DNA from 4 places in the Shewanella sp. Pdp11 genome. Region 2 is predicted to be linked to each of the others. Evidence: predicted binding sites of a transcription regulator. Region 2 holds the regulator's gene; each other region holds the start of a gene.
The links. Region 2 encodes LexA, which represses DNA repair genes until DNA is damaged. Its sites were predicted from a motif close to TACTGTATNNNNATACAGTA; they were not measured.

Region 1 (5,000 bases), 2.4 Mb from region 2:
TCGATTTACCCGATGAGCCGTTGGACATCACGCAAGACGAAGTGCTCGCATGGCTCGATGAGCAGCCGCTTATTCGCCTCGGCGGACTGCGCTGTTTGTATTTTGATATCAATGTGGGACAAGGCGTTGTCTATATTAATGGTGATAAGTATCAGCTTTCAGCCGAATTGGCTGCAGTGATCCCACTACTATGTGATAGCAATCAGTTAGATAAATCCTCCTTAGCGCCTTGGTTAGCCCATGCTGACTTACTCACGCAGCTTACCGAGTGGGTGAACCTAGGCTACTGGTACTTTGAAGATCTCAGCGATGAAGAGTGTTAAGGCGGAATGAGACAAAGCTTGATGGATTTAACTAGCACAGTGTTAGAGAGATGGGTTTAGGCCGCTAAGCCTATCTGATTAATTTCGTTCGAAGTGCATCGCTTCGCTGATTAAAGTTAATCAAGCGCATCAAATGCGATTCACAAACGGTCATTTAGCCACTGGATTTGTTGATTATTTCACTATGGGTAATTGTGCCCATTGGGTGGTGTAACGAGGGGAAAGCTGCTCACGCTTCATTCCCCAAGTCGGGTCAATACCTTGTCCTGCAAACCAAATTTTTCCATGACCGCTGTGGTTCACTTTATCGAGTAACTGCATCAACTCTTTGCTTTTAGGCCTAGGCGTGACGTCATCGAATAATCCGAGCTGAAACACGCCTGCACCAAAAAAATCCCCTAACATAACCCCTGCTTTTGCATAGGCATGACCTTCACGCCAAATGCGTTGTAGTAGGCTTTGGCCAAGGGTGACAAAATCACGCGTGTCATTGCTGGGGCGAACTAAACTGCCCGACAGTGATTTGCTGTACTGGGGAGTTGCATCGCTAAAAGGGCTAGTACGCACAAATACTGACATCGCTTTAGCGTACTGGCACTCGGAGCGCAGTTTTTCACAGGCCCTAAAAGTGTATTCATTGATTGCCTGTTGCATCGCTTCTAAATTATCAATACGACTGCCAAAGGACCGGGAGCTGATAATTTGTTGCTTAGTGGCGGCGACCTCTTGTATGTCATCACAGGCAATGCCGTTAAGTTCGCGTACCGTGCGCTCAACGGTGACCGAAAAGGTGTCGCGGATAAGCTTGGGATGCGCATCCGCCAATTGCAACGCGGTATTTATGCCCATGATGTTCAAGCGTTTTGTAAGCCTACGGCCTATTCCCCAGACTTCGTCGACAGGGATAAGCGCCATCAGCCGTCGTTGGCGTTCACGGTCGCGCAAGTCAACCACGCCCCGCGTCGCGGGATAACGTTTCGCGGCATGGTTTGCCAGTTTAGCGAGAGTTTTTGTCGGTCCAATGCCGACGCAAACACTGATCCCAATCCACTGTGGTATTCGTTGATAAATATCAAGTGCAAGCTGATGAATATCAATGCATTTATCGAGACGAGAAAGATCTAAAAACGCTTCATCAATACTATACACTTCTACTTTCGGTACCATTTGCTCTAAGGTGGTCATCACTCTGTTTGATATGTCGGCGTAGAGGGCATAGTTAGAGGAGAATACCGCAACCTGATGCTGGCGGAGTTGGTTTGCGATTTGATACACAGGCACCGCCATCTTGATGCCAAGGTGTTTTGCCTCTGCCGAGCGGGCGACGACGCAGCCATCGTTGTTGGATAACACCACAATCGGCCTACCAATCAAATCTGGCCTAAACATCCGCTCACAGGAGGCATAAAAATTATTGCAATCGACGAGGGCGAATAGTGAGGACGTCATTTGAGCTTTTTCACCACGTTGGTCACCACTCCAAAGATGTTTAACTCAGACTCATCATTGATGGCAATCGGGGAGAATAAGGCATTACGTGGCAGCAATTGCACCACAGGGCGCAGCTGTAATTGCTTTACGGTAAATTCACCGTTGACTGCTGCGACAACGATATCCCCGTGTGCCGGCTGTAATGAGCGATCCACCACCAAAATATCACCGGAGAAAATCCCCGCGTCGATCATCGAATCCCCTTGGACTTTGACAAAAAACGTGGCGGCAGGATGTTTGATGCATAACTCATTGAGATCTAATGTTTGTTCTACATAATCTTGGGCAGGTGACGGAAATCCTGCGGCAATCAAGGAGCTAAATAACGAGAGCTGATATTGGGTATGTTTGGCGAAGCGGCCTAGGATCATCATAATAAATCACAATATACTGTACGTATGAACAGTATAGTCTAACAATGAAACTTATCGAAAGAATTTATGTGGGGAGAGTTCTGTTATCGACCCAAGCGTAAAGATGCACTTGTTGTACGCTGTGTGCTGATCGTATGCGCTGTAGAGTGATGAGTGTCGAGTGCTGGATAATTGATGATGCCTGCTCTAAAGCCCCCTTGGCTACGTCAATATCACCAAGGGTGAGTGTTACGTCAATTTGATTTAGTTAACGTACTTTAGTTAATCCGTTTTAGTAAACGCAATTTAGTTAATCCAACCGAGCCATAGCCACCATAGATAATCCAGTGGGATCAGTGCAATGAGAGTGATTGCCGCTAACGGTAAGGTGAGGCGAAGTAGTTTAGTTAAGGGCTCTTGGGATAATTGCATCGCCAAAATCAATGGGGCAACCTGATAAGGAAAAATCACGGTTGAGAAACCGATCACCTGCGTCATTAATACCGCTGGGGTGGAGAAGTCAGTTGCATTGGCAAAATCTGCCGCCATGGGCGACAACACAGTCGGCACACCTGGAACCGTTGCCACTAATCCCGTTAGCGTCGCGATTAACGATAACGACATAAAATTCAGGAACGATGCCCCTTGCTGCAAGGGTAGCCATTCACTGAACAGTTGACCTAGCGCAGTGCCGAGCCCGGAATGATTGACCAATGCCCCCAGACCTAAGGCCGCCGCGACAAAAATGACGGTCGACAAATCCACCGAACTATTAAAACTCTTAGGCTCAAGCACTCCCCATTTGGGGAGCAATAACAAGATAGCTGTGGTCAGTCCAACCCACGCCGGATTGATCCCGTGCAGCGAGTCAGTCACCCAAAACACTAACGTTATCGCAAGTAATACTGTGACTTTCTTTTGCATACTAAGGTTATAAGCTTCTGTTTCAATAATGCGTTCAGGCTGGTTGTTATCAATTTTTGCAGGAAATAGAAAGATAACTAGCGCCACAATCAATATCGATTTGAGCAAACCAAGGATCGGAAAATGCAGTAAGAGATACTCGGTATAACCAAAATGGATATTGAATAGATTCTCACTGGAACCCGCCAATATCATGTTGGGAATATTCGCGGGCAACACGGCAAAACTGGGCATGTTGCACGCCAGTGCCAAGGCGGTCGCAATGCCTATCCGTCCATGGCTACCACGAGCAAAACCGACTTGCTCAGCTAACGCCATACCAATAGGCACCAGTACCACTGCACGGCCAACGGATGAGGGCATCACAAAGCCAAGCAGCACGGCACTAAAGACCAAACCCGCAATCAAGCGTGGATAACTTGAGGTCAGTATGGGGGCAATCAAACTGGCCATTCTGCGACTTAAGCCAGACTGAGTGATGGCACTGCCGATCACAAACCCCGAAATGATTAACCACGCCGCAGTTGAGCCGAATCCTGAAAAAAGCACACTCGGCTCAATGAGTTTGAAAATAGTGGCAAGGGCAAAAAAGATTAATCCCGCCATAAATGGCGGGAAGAAACCTGTGCTCCAAAACATCAAGGTCACTAATACTACGCCAGCGCTGTAGGAAAACACCGCGGAATGCTGACTCAGCGGAAAAAGCGCAAGTAAAGTAGCGATCAACAGTGCACTGAAAAACGCTAGCTGTTTAACGCCAATAAAACGTTTCATACTTACCGACCTATTGGGTTGAATACGTAAAAGATGCCTACTAAGATAGCTGACTTAGTTTGGCGTTTTAAGAGGGTAATATGTCAAAAAGTGTTTCTAAAACGACATTGTTAACGCCCAGTGATGTGGCGTTTATCATAGATGCCAATCGGCCCGTGCTGACCCATACTCGCAATATGGCCGGTCTGGATCCCCTGCAATTTGCCCCATCAAGTGAACAGCGAAACCCACGCCCATACTCGCAATATCTATATTGATCCTAGCTATGGCGTTAGGCCACAGGATACGCAAGTGGTGATGGTGACTATGACAGCGCTGATGCGCGAATTAGTGCTTAAACTTTGTGAAAGTTCACATCTTATGGACAGTGGACAACTGCATCGGCTGGGTTTGGTTGCCATTGATGAACTCCAAACGCTGGACAGTGTGGGTGCCCATTTACCCGCGGGTTCAGATCCAAGACTCAGTCGCTTAATCCAAATGCTAGTTCGGCAGCCGAAAGTGAATTACTCACTGACCGAGTTAGCCGAAATGGGCGGCGCGAGTGTGAGAACGATTGAGCGACTATTCAAAGCTGAAACTGGGCTCACTTATCGACAATGGCGGCAAAGGTTTCGTTTGTTAAATTCGCTTGAGAGCTTAAGCCAAGGGGAGAGCACGACTAGGGTGGCCCATAGTCTAGGTTATCTGAGCGTCAGTAGTTTCAGTGCCGCCTTTAAAATGCAATTTGGTTGCACGCCGCAAGATTACCCGCAGCATAAACCTATGAAAAGCGGGCGCTAAATCAGGCACAATAAAACCGTCTATAAAAAGGCTAGAACAACATCTAGGATGCTGTTCTAGCCTGTAATTTATCAAAGTATTGTTAAGCTAATTGGCTATTTCAACTTGTTATTTCAATGCCGCTGGGACGATAGGGTAGTTATCCCAGACTTGGCCGTCGGTCATCGATCGCACCAGTTTGATGTATTCGGCATGGGTCCAAGCGAGCGGCGTGGCCGAGTTGGTGCCTTGTCCGAGTTGGTAATGGTAGCGAGTGGTATCGCCGACACCGTCCCACGCTTGCTCGGGTAACATCATGCCCGCATTCGCAAAGGTTTCCATGCCCTGCACATAGGTGTTGATCAACTGCTGC
Region 2 (5,000 bases):
TTTGAGGTGTGGGAATACGCCTTGTAACCCCTCGCCATTAGGCTGGTGGCAGGCTGCGCAGTGACCGAGGTAAACTTGCTCACCTTGGATCATTAGCTCCTCTTTGCTAAGGGTCTGTGACAATGCAGCTTGAGCAGCTTCTGCCGCCGCGCCTGCAGCTTGTTTTTGCTCCGCTACCCAAGCTTCAAACTCGGCTTCGGGTAGGGCTTGCACTACAATGGGCATAAAACCATGGTCTTTACCGCAAAGCTCGGCGCACTGACCACGGTAAATGCCGGGTTTGTCTATGCGAGTCCAGGCCTCATTGATAAATCCTGGGTTGGCATCTTTCTTCACCGCAAAAGCGGGAACCCACCATGAATGGATCACATCTTCTGAGGTCATCAGGAAGCGAATTTTGCGGTTTATCGGCAGCACGAGCGGCTTATCGACCTCCAAAAGGTAGTGTTCACCCTTGGTTTCGGTACCGTCGATTTGTGTTCTTGGGGTTGCGAGTATGCTGTAAAAATCAATGTCTTGATCGAAATAGCTGTAGTGCCATTTCCATTGGGAACCTGTGACTTTAACGGTGAGATCGGCATTGCTGGGATCTTCCATCGCAATTAAGGTTTTTGTCGCTGGAATCGCCATTAAGATCAAAATGATAAATGGCAGAATCGTCCAAGCGATTTCAACTTTAGTGCTTTCGTGAAAGTGCGACGCGACAGCGCCTTTGGATTTTCTGTGATTGATCATGGCGTAAATCATCACGCCAAAGACCACAAGGCCAATGGCGCAGCAGATATACAAGATGGTCATGTGCAAGTGATAAACCTTGCCACTGATCTCGGTTACGCCAGGGGTCATGTTGAACCGCATGTCCGCGGCGGCCAACGGTGGTGCGAATAACACCACGAGTAAACAATACAACAATTGCTTCACAAGACTTCTCCTCTGCCAATTGCGAATAGCAACTACAAAGAAGAGCAACACAGTAAGTCTCAACTCTATGCAAACTCTTCAGTTTCCAAAAAAGCGTTTTTGACTTCAACGTGCGTTGGCGGCTGTTACTTTTAATTAAGTATTGTTACTGCTGGTATTAGCCACGCTGGCACATACGACTGAAATAAATCTTTTCTCTATTTTTAGTGGCATTTTGAACTCGATTACGGCTCGAGTTATTTGCCACGGGCGGCGATATATCATCGCCGACTAAATCAACCATACTTGCTGTTTAAATATTGATCAAGATCACTTATTTATCTAATTGTCTGAAAAATTGCCAAAAAAAAGCCTCACATTCATAGGCGAGGCGGCTTTCAAGGTAAAAAAATAAATGAATATTTAATGTACAGCGCTAAAAAAAGATTGTTGGCCGAAGAGATTGCCTTGCTCAATGCGTACGTCGCCATGTAAGTGACTGTTTACGTCTTCAAGCACTATGCCCATGGCGCGGGCACTTTTAGCCACGATTTGCAGGCGACGATTATCGCGTGCATCCAGTGATTGGGTCCAAGTAATAACTGCACTGGACGTACCACTTGTTAAGGCTTTTTCCATCGCCCACAGGGTTTCGACTTCATCTTTAGCGTGCACCAGCAAGACTCTGTCCATACGCACGCCTGCATTGGCGAGCATTTGTTTGTAGCCAATGCTCGGTGGGTTGATGAGTACTAACCAACGACCCTGTTGGCTTAACTGGGCGAGTTGCGCACTCAAATGGATTAACTCTTGGCGGCCTTGAGTCTTAGTTGGCATGCAGGCGATAGGTGCGTGGTGCCAGTCATAGTCGGCATCACGGACTTCATCGAGCCACAAGCCCGGATGGCGGGGTGCATTGCCAAGTAGTTTGTTCATAGCCAATCTCCATTACGGATCACACCGACGGCGAGTCCTTCAATTGTTAAACTTTGATAGCCTAAATCCACTTTTATCGGGGAATAGTCTTCATTTTCGGCGTGTAGATAGACCACATTGCCTTTTTTTTCGAAACGTTTAACAGTGACATCGTCGTCGACTCTAGCGACAACCACTTGACCATTTCTAGCTTGTTGTACTTTATGAACAGCCAGCAAATCTCCTTCGAGAATGCCGATATTCTTCATGCTGTCGCCTTTAACCCGCAGTAAGAAATCGGCGGCGGGATGGAACATGCTCGGGTCGACTTGGTAGTACTGTTCAACATGTTCTTGGGCGAGGATAGGTTCACCCGCGGCCACTTGGCCGATGAGCGGTAAACCTGTTTCAGTTAAATCTTCGACTTCCGCAGGTAGGCGAATGCCCCGCGAAGTGCCCGGCATGATCTCAATGCAGCCCTTTTTCGCCAACGCTTTAAGATGCTCTTCAGCCGCATTGGCGCTCTTAAAACCTAAACGGGTCGCGATTTCTGCCCGTGTGGGTGGCATGCCAGTATCGGCAATATTTCGTTTAATTAGCTCTAAAATTTCAGCTTGGCGTGGCGTCAAAGGTCTCATGGTGTTTCCTGTTTTTCTATACAGTTACTGTTAGTATATACAGTATTATTTGCAGCGCAAGTATTAACCACTTTTTAGCTATGTTGGAGAGAATTAGCGAATATTACCCATAGTCTGGTATTCTATCGGGCTAGTAAACGTACTTAATTGCATAAGAATAATGCCTAAACACGACTCTCTTTGGTTGAAATCATTACGCTGGATCCAAAAACACTTAGTGCACACTATTGTTGTGCCTCAGGATCCCTTTGCCGATCTGAATCTGGATGCCTCCAGACCCCTTGCTTATGTGATGAAAACGGAATCGCTGAGTGACATCGCTGCCCTGAGTGAAATAACGGCAAAGTTAGGACTACCGAGCCCCTATGAGCCTTTAGTGGCGAATGGTGTGATTGCGCCTCGGGTTGTCTGCCTCCAGGGGCGTAAGCCGCTGTTTGGCGAGCGTGCCGGTAACGAGCCTTTCCTCGAATGCTTTATGCGTTTGTTAGCCGTGCATAAGGAGCGCCCTGAATTGGATATTCAACTGGTGCCCGTGAGCCTGTATTGGGGCCGCACACCAGGGAAAGAAGACGACACTATGAAGGCGGCTGTGTTTGAGCGGGAAAACCCGACTTGGCTGCGTAAGTGTCTGATGATTCTGTTCTTAGGTCGACATAACTTCGTGCAGTTTTCGAATGCGGTATCCCTGCGTTATATGGCCGACGAGCATGGCACAGACATGGGTATCGCCCATAAGTTAGCGCGGGTCGCGCGGGTGCATTTCCGTCGTCAACGCAAGGTGATGACAGGGCCTGTGCTGCCAAATCGCCAAGCACTGTTTCATTCGTTGCTCAAATCTGAATCGTTGCGTAAAGCGATTCAAGAAGAAGCCGTCAGTAAGAAGATTTCAGAGACCCAAGCGCGCGAGACAGCCATTGAGTATCTCGATGAAATCGCTGCCGATTACTCAGATAGTTTAGTTCGTATTGCCGAGCGTTTCTTAACTTGGTTATGGAACAAGCTTTACAGCGGGATCAATATCAAAGGTGCCGAGCAAGTTCGCCAGTTACACCACGATGGTCACGAGATTGTTTATGTGCCTTGCCATCGCAGTCACATGGATTACCTGCTGTTATCGTATATTTTGTACTATCAAGGTATGGTTCCGCCGCACATTGCCGCTGGTATTAACCTCAACTTCTGGCCTGCTGGACCTATGTTCCGTCGCGGTGGTGCCTTCTTTATCCGCCGTAGTTTTAATGGCAACAAGCTGTATACCGCAGTATTCCGTGAGTATTTAGATCAACTGTTTGCTAAAGGTTATTCGGTGGAATATTTCTCCGAAGGCGGCCGCTCACGTACGGGGCGTCTATTGGCGCCCAAAACTGGCATGATCGCTATGACGATGAACAGCGTGCTGCGCGGTATCGAGCGTCCAGTCACGCTAGTGCCTGTATATTTAGGCTACGACCATGTGATGGAGGTAGCGACTTACCATAAAGAATTAAGCGGTAAGAAAAAGAAAAAAGAATCTGTGTGGCAAGTGTTTGGCGCGATCCGCAAACTGGGTAATTTCGGCCAAGGTTATGTGAACTTTGGCGAGCCCATTACCCTGCAAAACTTCTTAAATGAGCGTGCGCCAAACTGGCGTAATGAGGTAGCCGATGATCCTGAGCAAAAACCGAGTTGGTTAACGCCAGCGGTAAACGTGCTAGCGAATCGAGTGATGACACGTATCAATGATGCGGCGGCAGCGAGTTCAGTGACCTTGACGAGCTTAGTGTTGCTGGCGACAGATCAAAATGCCTTAGAGCGCAGTCTGTTGGAGCGTCAGCTTGATTTGTATCTGACCCTACTCAAAAAAGTGCCTTACACTGCTTACACTTCGGTTGCCGAAGGTGATGGCAAGCATCTAGTGCAGCAAGGTTTAGATCTGAACAAGTTTGTTGTTAGTGCCGATCCTTTAGGAGAAATCGTGTCTATCGAAGCGAGTCAGGCTGTGTCCATGACTTACTATCGTAACAATATCATCCACTTATTTATCGTGCCGTCATTAATTGCGAGTTGTTTAACGCATAATGAGCAGATCCCGCGTCAGCAAGTGGTGTCAATCGTTGCCGATTTTTATCCGCTACTGAAAGCAGAACTCTTTATGGGCATTAAAGATGTACCTGCCTATGTCAACCAAGTGCTGGATTTCTTCATTGAACAAGGGTTAGTGGTCGAGACTGATACCTTAGCTGTCGTGCCAGAGCACACTAGCCAACTATTATTGTTAGCCAGTTCAGTGAGCGAGACCTTGCAACGCTATGCGATTATTTTCAATCTGTTAGCAAACAGACCTAAGATGGAGCGCTCAGAACTTGAGTCTGAGAGCCATCTACTTGCCCAGCGTTTAGGCGCTTTGCATGGCATTACTGCGCCTGAGTTCTACGATAAAAAACTCTACGGCACCTTGAGTGTTAAGCTCAAAGAATTGGGCTATCTGGCAGATAACCAAGATAAGTCCAATATCAATCGCATCCGAGATCAAGCCAATAGCTTATTACGTCCGTCAGTGAGACAAAC
Region 3 (5,000 bases), 1.6 Mb from region 2:
TGCACATTGTAAACACCTGCCATTAATTCAGGTAACTGAGTTAGTTCAAAATAATGGGTGGCGAATAGGGTCATAGCGCCGACTTGCTGGGCTAAATACTCTGCTGCCGACCAAGCGAGCGATAAACCATCATAGGTGGATGTGCCGCGGCCGATTTCATCCATTAACACTAAGCTACTGGCGGTGGCGTTGTGTAGAATGTTGGCGGTTTCTGTCATTTCGACCATAAAGGTTGAACGGCCAGAGGCCAGATCGTCAGAGGCGCCAATACGGGTAAAGATGCGATCGATAGGGCCGATCAGTGCGCGATCTGCTGGCACGAAACAGCCAATGTGGGCCATCAGCGTGATCAAAGCGACTTGACGCATGTAAGTCGATTTACCGCCCATGTTGGGTCCGGTGACAATCAACATACGTCTTTGATTGTGCAAGGTCACTGGGTTAGCAATAAACGGTGTTTGACTCACACGCTCCACCACGGGGTGGCGACCAGCCTCTATCTGTACGCCGATATCTTGGCTCAGCTCTGGGCAAGTGTAACCTAAGGTTTCGGCGCGCTCGGCAAAGTTACTCAACACATCAAGCTCAGCTGCCGCACGAGCAAAAGCTTGTAATTCATGCAACTTAGGTAGAATAAGATCGAACAACTGTTCCCATAACTGCTTTTCGAGTGCCAGCGCTTTACCTTGGCTCGAGAGCACTTTTTCTTCGTACTCCTTAAGTTCGGGCGTGATATAACGCTCCATATTCTTAAGGGTTTGACGTCGTTGGTAATTGAGTGGTACCTGCGATGATTGCAAGCGGCTCACTTCAATGTAATAGCCGTGTACACGGTTATAGCCGACTTTAAGGGTGTTGATACCAGTACGTTCTTTTTCTCTGGCTTCGAGTTGTACTAAGTAATCGCTTGCACCTTCGCTCAGACCGCGCCATTCATCTAATTCGCTGTTGTAGCCTTCACGGATCACTCCGCCATCGCGAATAAGCATGGGAGGATTATCGACTATCGCGCGCTCAAGCAGGGCTTGTTCAACGGGGAACTCACCTAAGTATTGACGTAATTGAGTCGTGTGCGGCGCGCTTAGGGTACTTAAACTCTGTTGTAATTCAGGTAGTAAGCCCAGCGCTTGACGTAAACGGGCAAAGTCCCTAGGTCGAGCGGTACGCAGCGCGAGTCTTGCCATGATACGTTCAATATCGCCAAGTGCCTTTAATTGCTCATGCAAACCTTCGTGGGCGGCAGTATCGAGCAGTTCAGTCACCGCCTGTTGGCGTGCTTTGATGTGTTTTGGATCTCGCAGCGGCTGATGGATCCAGCGTTGCAACATGCGGCTGCCCATAGGCGTTGCCGTGTTATCCAATACTGCGGCTAAGGTATTATCGCGACCTCCGGCAAGGTTTTGAGTGAGTTCTAAATTACGGCGAGTTGCCGCATCGAGCACTATGCTATCGGTTTGATTAAAGCGGGTAATGGCATTGATGTGGGGCAGGGCAGTGCGCTGAGTGTCTTTGACATATTGCATCAAACACCCCGCTGCCTGCAGTGATAAACGCGCATCTGCAATACCAAAACCATGCAAGTCTTTCGTGCCAAACTGGGCTAGCAGTAACTTAATGCTAGTATCGTAATCAAATTCCCATTCAGGGCGACGGCGTTTGCCTTTAAAACCGTTTAGCAGAGCAAGTTCACCAAAGTCTTCACTGTAGAGAATTTCAACGGGATTAGTGCGTTGCAATTCAGCTTCTAATGACTCTCGCGTCTCGAGTTCGGCAATCACAAAACGTCCAGATGAAACATCTAGAGTGGCATAACCAAAACCGACTTTACCTTGATAAACTGCGGCCAACAGATTGTCTTGGCGTTCCTGTAGCAGGGCTTCATCGGTTAAGGTGCCAGGCGTGACGATACGCACCACTTTACGTTCAACAGGCCCTTTAGAGGTTGCGGGGTCGCCAATTTGTTCGCATATTGCAACTGATTGACCAATTTGAACTAATTTCGCTAGATAGCCTTCCACAGCATGGTAAGGCAGTCCTGCCATCGGAATAGGATCGCCACCACTTTTACCGCGTGCCGTAAGTGAAATGCCTAACAGCTCAGAAGCACGTTTAGCATCGTCATAAAACAACTCGTAGAAGTCACCCATGCGATAAAACAGCAACATGTCATGATGTTCTGCTTTCATGGTCAAGTACTGACGCATCATAGGAGTATGTTTTTCTAAATCATCGGTATCAATTACATTCATTAAATCGTTATCGTCCGTTGTGACTGCCTAAAGGCGATACAGTTTGTGTGGTTACAGGGGATTAAGCGCTAGAGAAGCAGAAGACTGCTATACAATTTTCAGCCAAAAAGACCACGCAAAATTTGCTGCGCCAATCTTAGCAATAATTTACCGAAAATTGAGCCCTTGATGACGGATATTCGTCAAAGGGATGCGATATCAGATTTGATATTCGCTAAAACCTTGGCCATATTAAAAATCCCATGAGCTAAAAATAATTCAGTCACAGGTCTTGATACTGTATGATTGTACAGTATACTAGTCAGCAGAATTAAGACGAAAAGCGCGGCTTTTTGAATTACCCGTTTGTAAATTGAATATTACTTTTGACAGCTTAAGGCATGTCTTGATGAGGGAACTGGAATGAAGGTCGATCCAAATAAAGAGAAAGCACTTGCTGCGGTATTGAGCCAAATTGAGAAGCAATTTGGTAAAGGCTCCATCATGAAGCTGGGCGAAGATCGCTCTATGGATGTTGAGACCATTTCTACCGGTTCTCTGTCTCTGGACGTTGCTTTAGGTGCTGGCGGTTTGCCAATGGGTCGTATCGTTGAGATCTATGGTCCTGAATCATCAGGTAAAACGACACTGACTTTAGAAGTCATTGCCGCAGCGCAACGTGAAGGCAAAACCTGTGCCTTTATCGATGCCGAGCATGCACTTGACCCTATCTATGCTAAAAAATTGGGTGTAGATATTGATAACCTGCTGTGTTCACAACCGGATACTGGCGAGCAAGCGCTTGAGATTTGTGATGCATTAACGCGCTCAGGCGCAGTTGACGTTATCGTAGTCGACTCAGTGGCAGCATTAACGCCTAAAGCTGAAATCGAAGGCGAAATTGGTGATTCTCACATGGGCTTAGCGGCACGTATGATGAGCCAAGCCATGCGTAAACTTGCAGGTAACTTGAAGCAATCTAACACTTTGCTTATCTTCATCAACCAAATCCGGATGAAGATTGGTGTGATGTTCGGTAACCCTGAAACCACAACCGGCGGCAACGCACTGAAGTTCTATGCTTCTGTCCGTTTAGACATTCGCCGTACTGGTGCCATTAAAGACGGCGATGAAGTTGTCGGTAACGAAACTCGTGTTAAAGTGGTGAAAAACAAGGTTGCAGCACCGTTCAAACAAGCCGAATTCCAAATCCTTTATGGCCAAGGCATTAACCGTACTGGTGAGTTAGTTGACTTAGGTGTAGCGCATAAGTTGATTGAAAAAGCGGGCGCTTGGTACAGCTATAAAGGCGATAAAATCGGCCAAGGCCGTGCCAATGCGGGTAAATATCTGACTGAAAATCCAGCGATTGCCGCTGAAATTGACAAGACATTACGTGAATTATTGTTAAGCAATCCAAGTGCACTTGCGGCATCGGATACTGATAGCACGGAAGATAATGTTGATTTAGAAACAGGCGAAGTATTCTGAGTCAGTCAGCCCGTCAAATCGCGGTCGCGCTGTTAGCGCGCCGCGATTATTCCCGCTTACAAATCCGCGATAAATTGCTCGAGAAAGGCTTCGACCTTAACGATATCGAACCTGTACTTGATGCTTGTGAATCCTCCGGTTTTATCAATGATAATCGCTATGCTGAATTATTGGTGCGTAGCCACATTAGTCGAGGGCACGGTGCTATCCGTATCCGCCAAGCGATAGCGCAAAAAGGCTTGTCTAAAGATTGTATTGAAGCGGCGATAACCAATAGTGATTGTGACTGGTTTGAGCTAGCAAAAGATAAAGCCACCAAAAAATATGGTGTTCCCCGCGTAACAGAAGTGAAGGGCTCTAAAGCTCGGGATCTTATCGCGAAGGAAAAGGCCAAACGAGTGCGCTTTTTAATGGGCCAAGGCTTTAGCTACGATCAAATCACTTACGCATTAGATTCAGATCCCAATGATCTCGACGACGATGTTTAACCGCCATAATTCATCGATTTCGATTAAACCTTAAGACTGCAAAGCTTCTTTAAATATCACTCAATAGGCTTAGTACAATTAGGTTTGATAGCGAGTTAAATTCACTCGACACTGCCTTAATCGCGCAAAATTCATATCGTCATCAATTACTCTTTACCTTGCCATTTTGACTCTAGCCACTCTTACGTGGGCTTTAACGCACTTTATGCTGCGTTGGTTATTTTTAACTTAGCCCACTAGGTCTACAAATAACCGTCTTGCCTAAAGTGCGTTAAATCTCCGCTGAATTCTGTATCTTGAGGTTGTTTGGGTATATATCACCAATCAAGGCTGGTCGTCCTTCCTCAGTCTGCTTATAATGCTGGGCAAATAGAAATACGGCTAGCCTAAGGCGTAGCTGGTAATGCTTACCCAATTCAGGATGATTTCATGTATCAAACTACAGCAGAGCTTAGAAGCGCTTTCCTCGAATTTTTCCGCAGCAATGGTCATCAAGTTGTGGACAGTAGTTCATTAGTGCCAGGCAACGATCCCACACTTTTATTTACCAATGCAGGCATGAACCAGTTCAAGGACGTGTTTCTTGGCATGGACAAACGCAATTATACGCGTGCGACCACTGCTCAACGTTGTGTACGCGCCGGTGGTAAGCATAACGATTTAGATAACGTCGGTTATACAGCACGTCATCACACCTTTTTCGAAATGTTGGGTAACTTCAGTTTTGGTGATTATTTCAAGGAAGAAGCGATTCGTTTTGGCTGGACATTCTTAACTGAAACGTTAAAGCTGC
Region 4 (5,000 bases), 1.4 Mb from region 2:
TAGTCTGATTTTCATCATTCAAAATCGCTTTTCTTTTTGCTGCAACGCATATTTGAGCAATAATTGCTCCCGATAGTCCAACTGAATGCTCAACTGTTTTCTGTAGCTTAGATGGAGAAAACTCTGCTAACTCATTACGGTAAATCTGTTCTCTTGTAACAGAATCTGGAGCATTTAGTTTAATTCGAAGCTCGAAGCGTCTCCAAACAGCAGGATCCAACAATTGTTCGTGATTTGTTGCGGCAATGATTATTGTATCTTTAGGAAGTGCATCGATGTTTTGAAGCAGACTGACTACCACACGTTTTAACTCTCCCAACTCATGTTGATCGTCTCTTGCTTTAGCTAAAGCATCAAATTCATCTAAAAACAAAACGCATGGCTGCTGCGATGCAAAGTCAAAAAGTGATCTTATATTCTTAGATGTTGAGCCAAGAAGCGACGATACCAAAGAATCGCAACGAGCAGTGAACAACGGTAGTTCAAGTTGTGCGGCTACATTGTGAGCAAGTAGTGTTTTACCGCAACCAGGAGGACCATACAACAATAGCGATGGGGCACTACTTAGGCCTGCATCAGCTAATTTTTCTGCTTTTAAAACAAAGGAAATAAATTCATCAACTTGAGCTTTAGTTGTTGCATCAAGAACTGCCATACCAGAATGATTAGACCCTGGATAGGTAATATCAGCTAACGCCATATGGCTATCTTTATCAACAGGTGCTCTCAACTGCCTTGCTGGCTGTGCCGATGCTAAGTTATAGCCAGAAGCCAGAAGACTATCGGACATGGAAGTTCTTAATCGTTTGGCAATCTTATGCTCTCCATCACTTTCTAATTTGTCTGCAAGAAATTCTGTATAAGCTTTTACCTGATTGATCTTTCCAAGCACTCCACCTTCAATAATTTTTGATAATTCTCTCGCATACTTCATTTTTAGGCCTTTATGTGAACATAGGTGCTGAATTTTGAACATAATAGCACTTAATTGAATTTTGGTTTAGGTTTTGTGAACGCATTTTAGCTGGGCTTCGTCAGTAGTTACGTGAAAAAGCTTAATTCAATCCCCTGTTACACAGAGGTGGTACGTTATGCCAACAGGGGCTTAAGCTTGAGACAAATCTTGAATCGTCACATTGTGTAGAACTTCAGCTTTTTCTGGGTATCCGTGTTCAAAAGCTATCATGGAGATCTCTCAGTCCAGAACCCTTTTCAGTAGTAAAATCGAGTTTTTGATCATTTTTTCTTTTATGAATAGTCAATGTATTGCGCTTGAAGTCGGCGTCCTGTTCATTCAATACACAGTTCTACACTGCATTGGACCCGGCATAAGAAATAGGTTCTAAGATGGTTAGCTTTCTCTGGCCATGGAGAAAGAAGAATTCTTCAGTGACATTCGACGGCAGGTTGATAAGCTCAACATGCTACGTCGCAGAGTGAATGCCTATTGAATCACCGGGCCTACTTCACTCGCGGTAACTGGTCCCAGCGTGTTGTATAAGCGGGAGACAAATGCTCTCGCTTCATCGACCAATCTTTCTTGAGTCCTTGTCCAGCAAAGAAAACCTTTCCGGCACCACTTTGGTTAATGGTGTCCAATACAGACATTAACTGTTGGCTATTGGAGCGGGTCGATACGTCATCGAATAGTCCTGGTTGAAACATGCCTGGATCGTAAAAGTCAGACAGCATGACGCCCGCTTTGGCATAACGAAAACCATCCTTCCATATCCGCTTGAGTAAGTGACGGGCCAGCTCGATAAAATCCCTCGTATCACAACTGGGTATCAACAACTCGCCCGATGCGGAGTTGCTGTATTGCGGCTCGTTGTCCTTAAAGGGGCTGGTTCGTATGAACACGGTCAGCACTTTGGCTTGCTGCTGTTCTTTGCGTAGCTTCTCAGTGGCACGGGTTGCGTATTCACATACGGCCTCACGTAACAATTCAAATTGCGTTACTTTTGCGCCAAATGAACGGCTACAGACGATTTGTTTTTTAGTTGGCGGGATATCTTCAAGTTCAATGCACGACTCACCATTGAGCTCTCTGACGGTTCTTTCTAAAACCACCGAGAACTGGTCTCTGATGGCTCTAGGGGAGGCATTGGCTAGGTCTAAGGCTGTGGTAATACCCAACGCATTTAATCGCTTAGAAAGCCGTTTACCAACGCCCCAAACATCATCAACCGGGACTAATGTGAGCAATCGACGTTGCCGATCTGGATTGGTTAGATCTACAACCCCTTGAGTGGCCGGATATTTCTTGGCGGCATGGTTAGCCAGCTTGGCGAGTGTTTTTGTCGGTGCAATGCCTACACAGACGGTGATCCCAATCCAGTGACCTATCCGCTCTCGCACTTGTTGTCCGAACTCGACAAGGGATAGGGCAGACTCAATACCGGTTAAGTCCAAAAACGCTTCGTCAATGGAGTAAACCTCTACTCGTGGTGCCATCTCTTCCAAAGTGCGCATCACTCGACTGCTCAAATCTGCGTACAGCGCGTAATTGGACGAGAATGCCAAAATACCATGACGCTGCATTTCAGCTTTGATTTGAAAGACGGGTACGCCCATTTTAATACCGAGTAACTTAGCTTCACGCGACCGTGCAACCACGCAGCCGTCATTATTGGACAGCACCACAACCGGCGTATCTTTTAAATCAGGACGAAACAGCTTCTCACAACTGGCGTAAAAGTTGTTGCAGTCCACCAAGGCAAATACTGGCATGGGATAGTCACGACTTGCGGCGCATGTTTCGCACCACATTGGTGACCACACCAAATATCTCTAACTCTGTCCCTTCAGGAATATGAATGGGCTCATACGCCGGGTTTCTTGGGATCAGCTTGACGCAAGGCCTGAGTTGAAGCTCCTTTACCGTGAGTTCTCCATGGATTCCCGCGATGACAATGTCACCGTGTTCGGCTTGGACAGAGCGATCAACCACCAGAATATCATCTGGGTGAATCCCGGCATCAATCATTGAATCACCTTCAACACGTACAAAGAACGTTGCAGCCGGTCGCTTGATGCACAGCTCGTTGAGGTCGAGCGTTTGCTCAACATAATCCTGCGCTGGTGAGGGAAAACCAGCAGAAACACGTTCCATAAACAATGGAATACGAAGGCGCTTGGCTTTGATGAAGGCAAGTGCGCCGCTACGGCCTATCAGCGAGACACTCATGACGAACCTCGAAAAATTACAACTGATACTGTTTGTTTATACAGTATCTAATGCTATGCTGATTTCTACAAGTAAAATTGTAGGTAAAACTGTAGTTGTTCGAGTAAGACGCTGTGTTGTCGGTGATTTATTTTTTGTGTTGAAAAACTAGATGTGGGGGATCGCTCGCCCTCGTCAAAGCCTACAAGGCTTGGACAATACTGCTTCTGCCTACTGATCTTGTTTCTGTTACTGATCCTGTTACTGCTACTGGTTAACGCATGGGTCAAGTAACCGTCAGACAAGGCTTGATGAACCCTTTGCAAAGGGTTTAAAAACAGTTAGTAAAATTCTGCTTCGTATTGAATTTACTTGCTTAAAGCGAAGTCAGGAGCATCATTAAAATGCTCAGTCGAACTCAGTTCAAGCCTTTTGCAACCGTTTGAAAAGGGGTTGGCTAAGCCATACGTAAAGGGTATCGGTAAGGGTTACCTAAACGGTTTAGCTAAGGCTTTCTGAAAGGCTTAGTCAAAGCCTTCATACATGGGTTCACCCAGTAGAAAGATTAAAAAAACGCTGAGGTATCCAAGGTGCATTTTGTACAACCTGTGGCACAGTGAAATAACCCAAAGCGAACAATAGAATTGAAGAGGAACCATCAATGACAAGAGCCCCTGCGCTATTTCCGCTAGAGCGCCTCGCGGATATCCCAGAAAGACCAGAAGATTTTAGATTGCTGGAGCGTATTCCATTAACGCGTGAGCCGCAGTCCTGGCCACTTGAACTTTCTCCTATGGTCGGTGATGAACAGCCAATGGTGCTGCTCGATACAGAGACAACCGGACTGTCTGCCGATGATGAGTCCATTATTGAGCTTGGTATGGTTAAGGTGCTTTACAGCCCATCAGCTAAGCGGATTGTGTCGATTGTTGATGTGATCAGCTTGTATGAAGATCCCGGCAAGCCAATCCCCGAGCTGATTACCGAGTTAACCGGCATCACCGATGAGATGGTGCAAGGCCAGCACATTGATGATGCAATGGTTGCGAGTTGGTTATCCGATGATCCGCTGGTGGTTGCGCACAATGCACAGTTTGATCGTCCTTTCTTTGAAAAGCGGTTTGCCGCATTAGGCCATCTATCTTGGGCCTGTTCAGCTAGCGGCATAGATTGGAAAGCACTGGGCTTTGAAAGTCGAAAGCTTGAGTACCTGCTGCTTCGCTTAGGTTGGTTCTATGAAGGACACCGAGCTGCAACCGATTGTTTGGCGATGGCCTGGTTGTTTCATTTGTTGCCCGAGTCCGTTGCAAACTTGTTGTCTGAAGCAGACAGGCGAACTGTGTTAGTTCGTGCGTTTGGTGCGCCGTTTGACGTAAAGGACTATTTAAAAGAACGTGGTTACCGTTGGCATGACGGCGTTAAAGGTGCCAACAAACATTGGTGGCGCGAAATCAGCGAAGACGAGTTGCCGCAGGAACAAACTTACTTGGATGATTTGTATCATCGTGGCTCAGAACATGCCCACTATGACTACAAAGATGCCCGCAATCGATTTAAAGCTTTGTCATAGCCCCTTGCATATTTGAAAACCTCTGGAAAATGGAAAGTGAACTCATGGTTTAACCAACAAGAGGAATCTTTCCATGTACCAAGACACCTACATTGAATACTGGGGCGAAATCTTCGTCTCTGCCCGCATCATTGAATTTGGCATCACGTTCGAGCGCTTTCTTAAAGATCCATGGAAGCATTTGATGTCCTGTGGCCAAGAGTCTGCCCCAGACGCGATTGCTGAAGGGATGCTGCCATTGCTACCAGCCCAGGCAGAAGTTGC

Region 1: umuD (translesion error-prone DNA polymerase V autoproteolytic subunit) is a predicted target of LexA. The motif match lies at 2,203-2,222, and genes of this name have one in related genera.
Region 3: recA (recombinase RecA) is a predicted target of LexA. The motif match lies at 2,525-2,544, and genes of this name have one in related genera.
Region 4: umuD (translesion error-prone DNA polymerase V autoproteolytic subunit) is a predicted target of LexA. The motif match lies at 3,214-3,233, and genes of this name have one in related genera.

Annotation. Positions count from the first base shown of each region.
Region 1 covers NZ_CP015194.1:3,210,950-3,215,949, reverse strand. The annotation lists gene AYJ58_RS14260 (ribosomal protein uL16 3-hydroxylase) at 1-323, shown strand, start outside; gene umuC (translesion error-prone DNA polymerase V subunit UmuC) at 498-1,772, opposite strand; gene umuD (translesion error-prone DNA polymerase V autoproteolytic subunit) at 1,769-2,188, opposite strand; gene AYJ58_RS14245 (SLC13 family permease) at 2,474-3,865, opposite strand; partial or broken gene AYJ58_RS14240 (AraC family transcriptional regulator) at 3,946-4,648, shown strand; gene AYJ58_RS14235 (glycoside hydrolase family 15 protein) at 4,757-5,000, opposite strand, start outside.
Region 2 covers NZ_CP015194.1:790,603-795,602, forward strand. The annotation lists gene coxB (cytochrome c oxidase subunit II) at 1-921, opposite strand, end outside; gene AYJ58_RS03635 (cell division inhibitor SulA) at 1,324-1,836, opposite strand; gene lexA (transcriptional repressor LexA) at 1,833-2,453, opposite strand; gene plsB (glycerol-3-phosphate 1-O-acyltransferase PlsB) at 2,614-5,000, shown strand, end outside.
Region 3 covers NZ_CP015194.1:4,164,607-4,169,606, reverse strand. The annotation lists gene mutS (DNA mismatch repair protein MutS) at 1-2,249, opposite strand, end outside; gene recA (recombinase RecA) at 2,652-3,719, shown strand; gene AYJ58_RS18335 (regulatory protein RecX) at 3,782-4,207, shown strand; gene alaS (alanine--tRNA ligase) at 4,637-5,000, shown strand, end outside.
Region 4 covers NZ_CP015194.1:4,380,996-4,385,995, reverse strand. The annotation lists gene AYJ58_RS19280 (AAA family ATPase) at 1-934, opposite strand, end outside; partial or broken gene AYJ58_RS22255 (conjugative transfer protein MobI(A/C)) at 1,356-1,451, shown strand; gene umuC (translesion error-prone DNA polymerase V subunit UmuC) at 1,462-2,730, opposite strand; gene umuD (translesion error-prone DNA polymerase V autoproteolytic subunit) at 2,738-3,187, opposite strand; gene AYJ58_RS19265 (3'-5' exonuclease) at 3,828-4,736, shown strand; gene AYJ58_RS19260 (hypothetical protein) at 4,810-5,000, shown strand, end outside.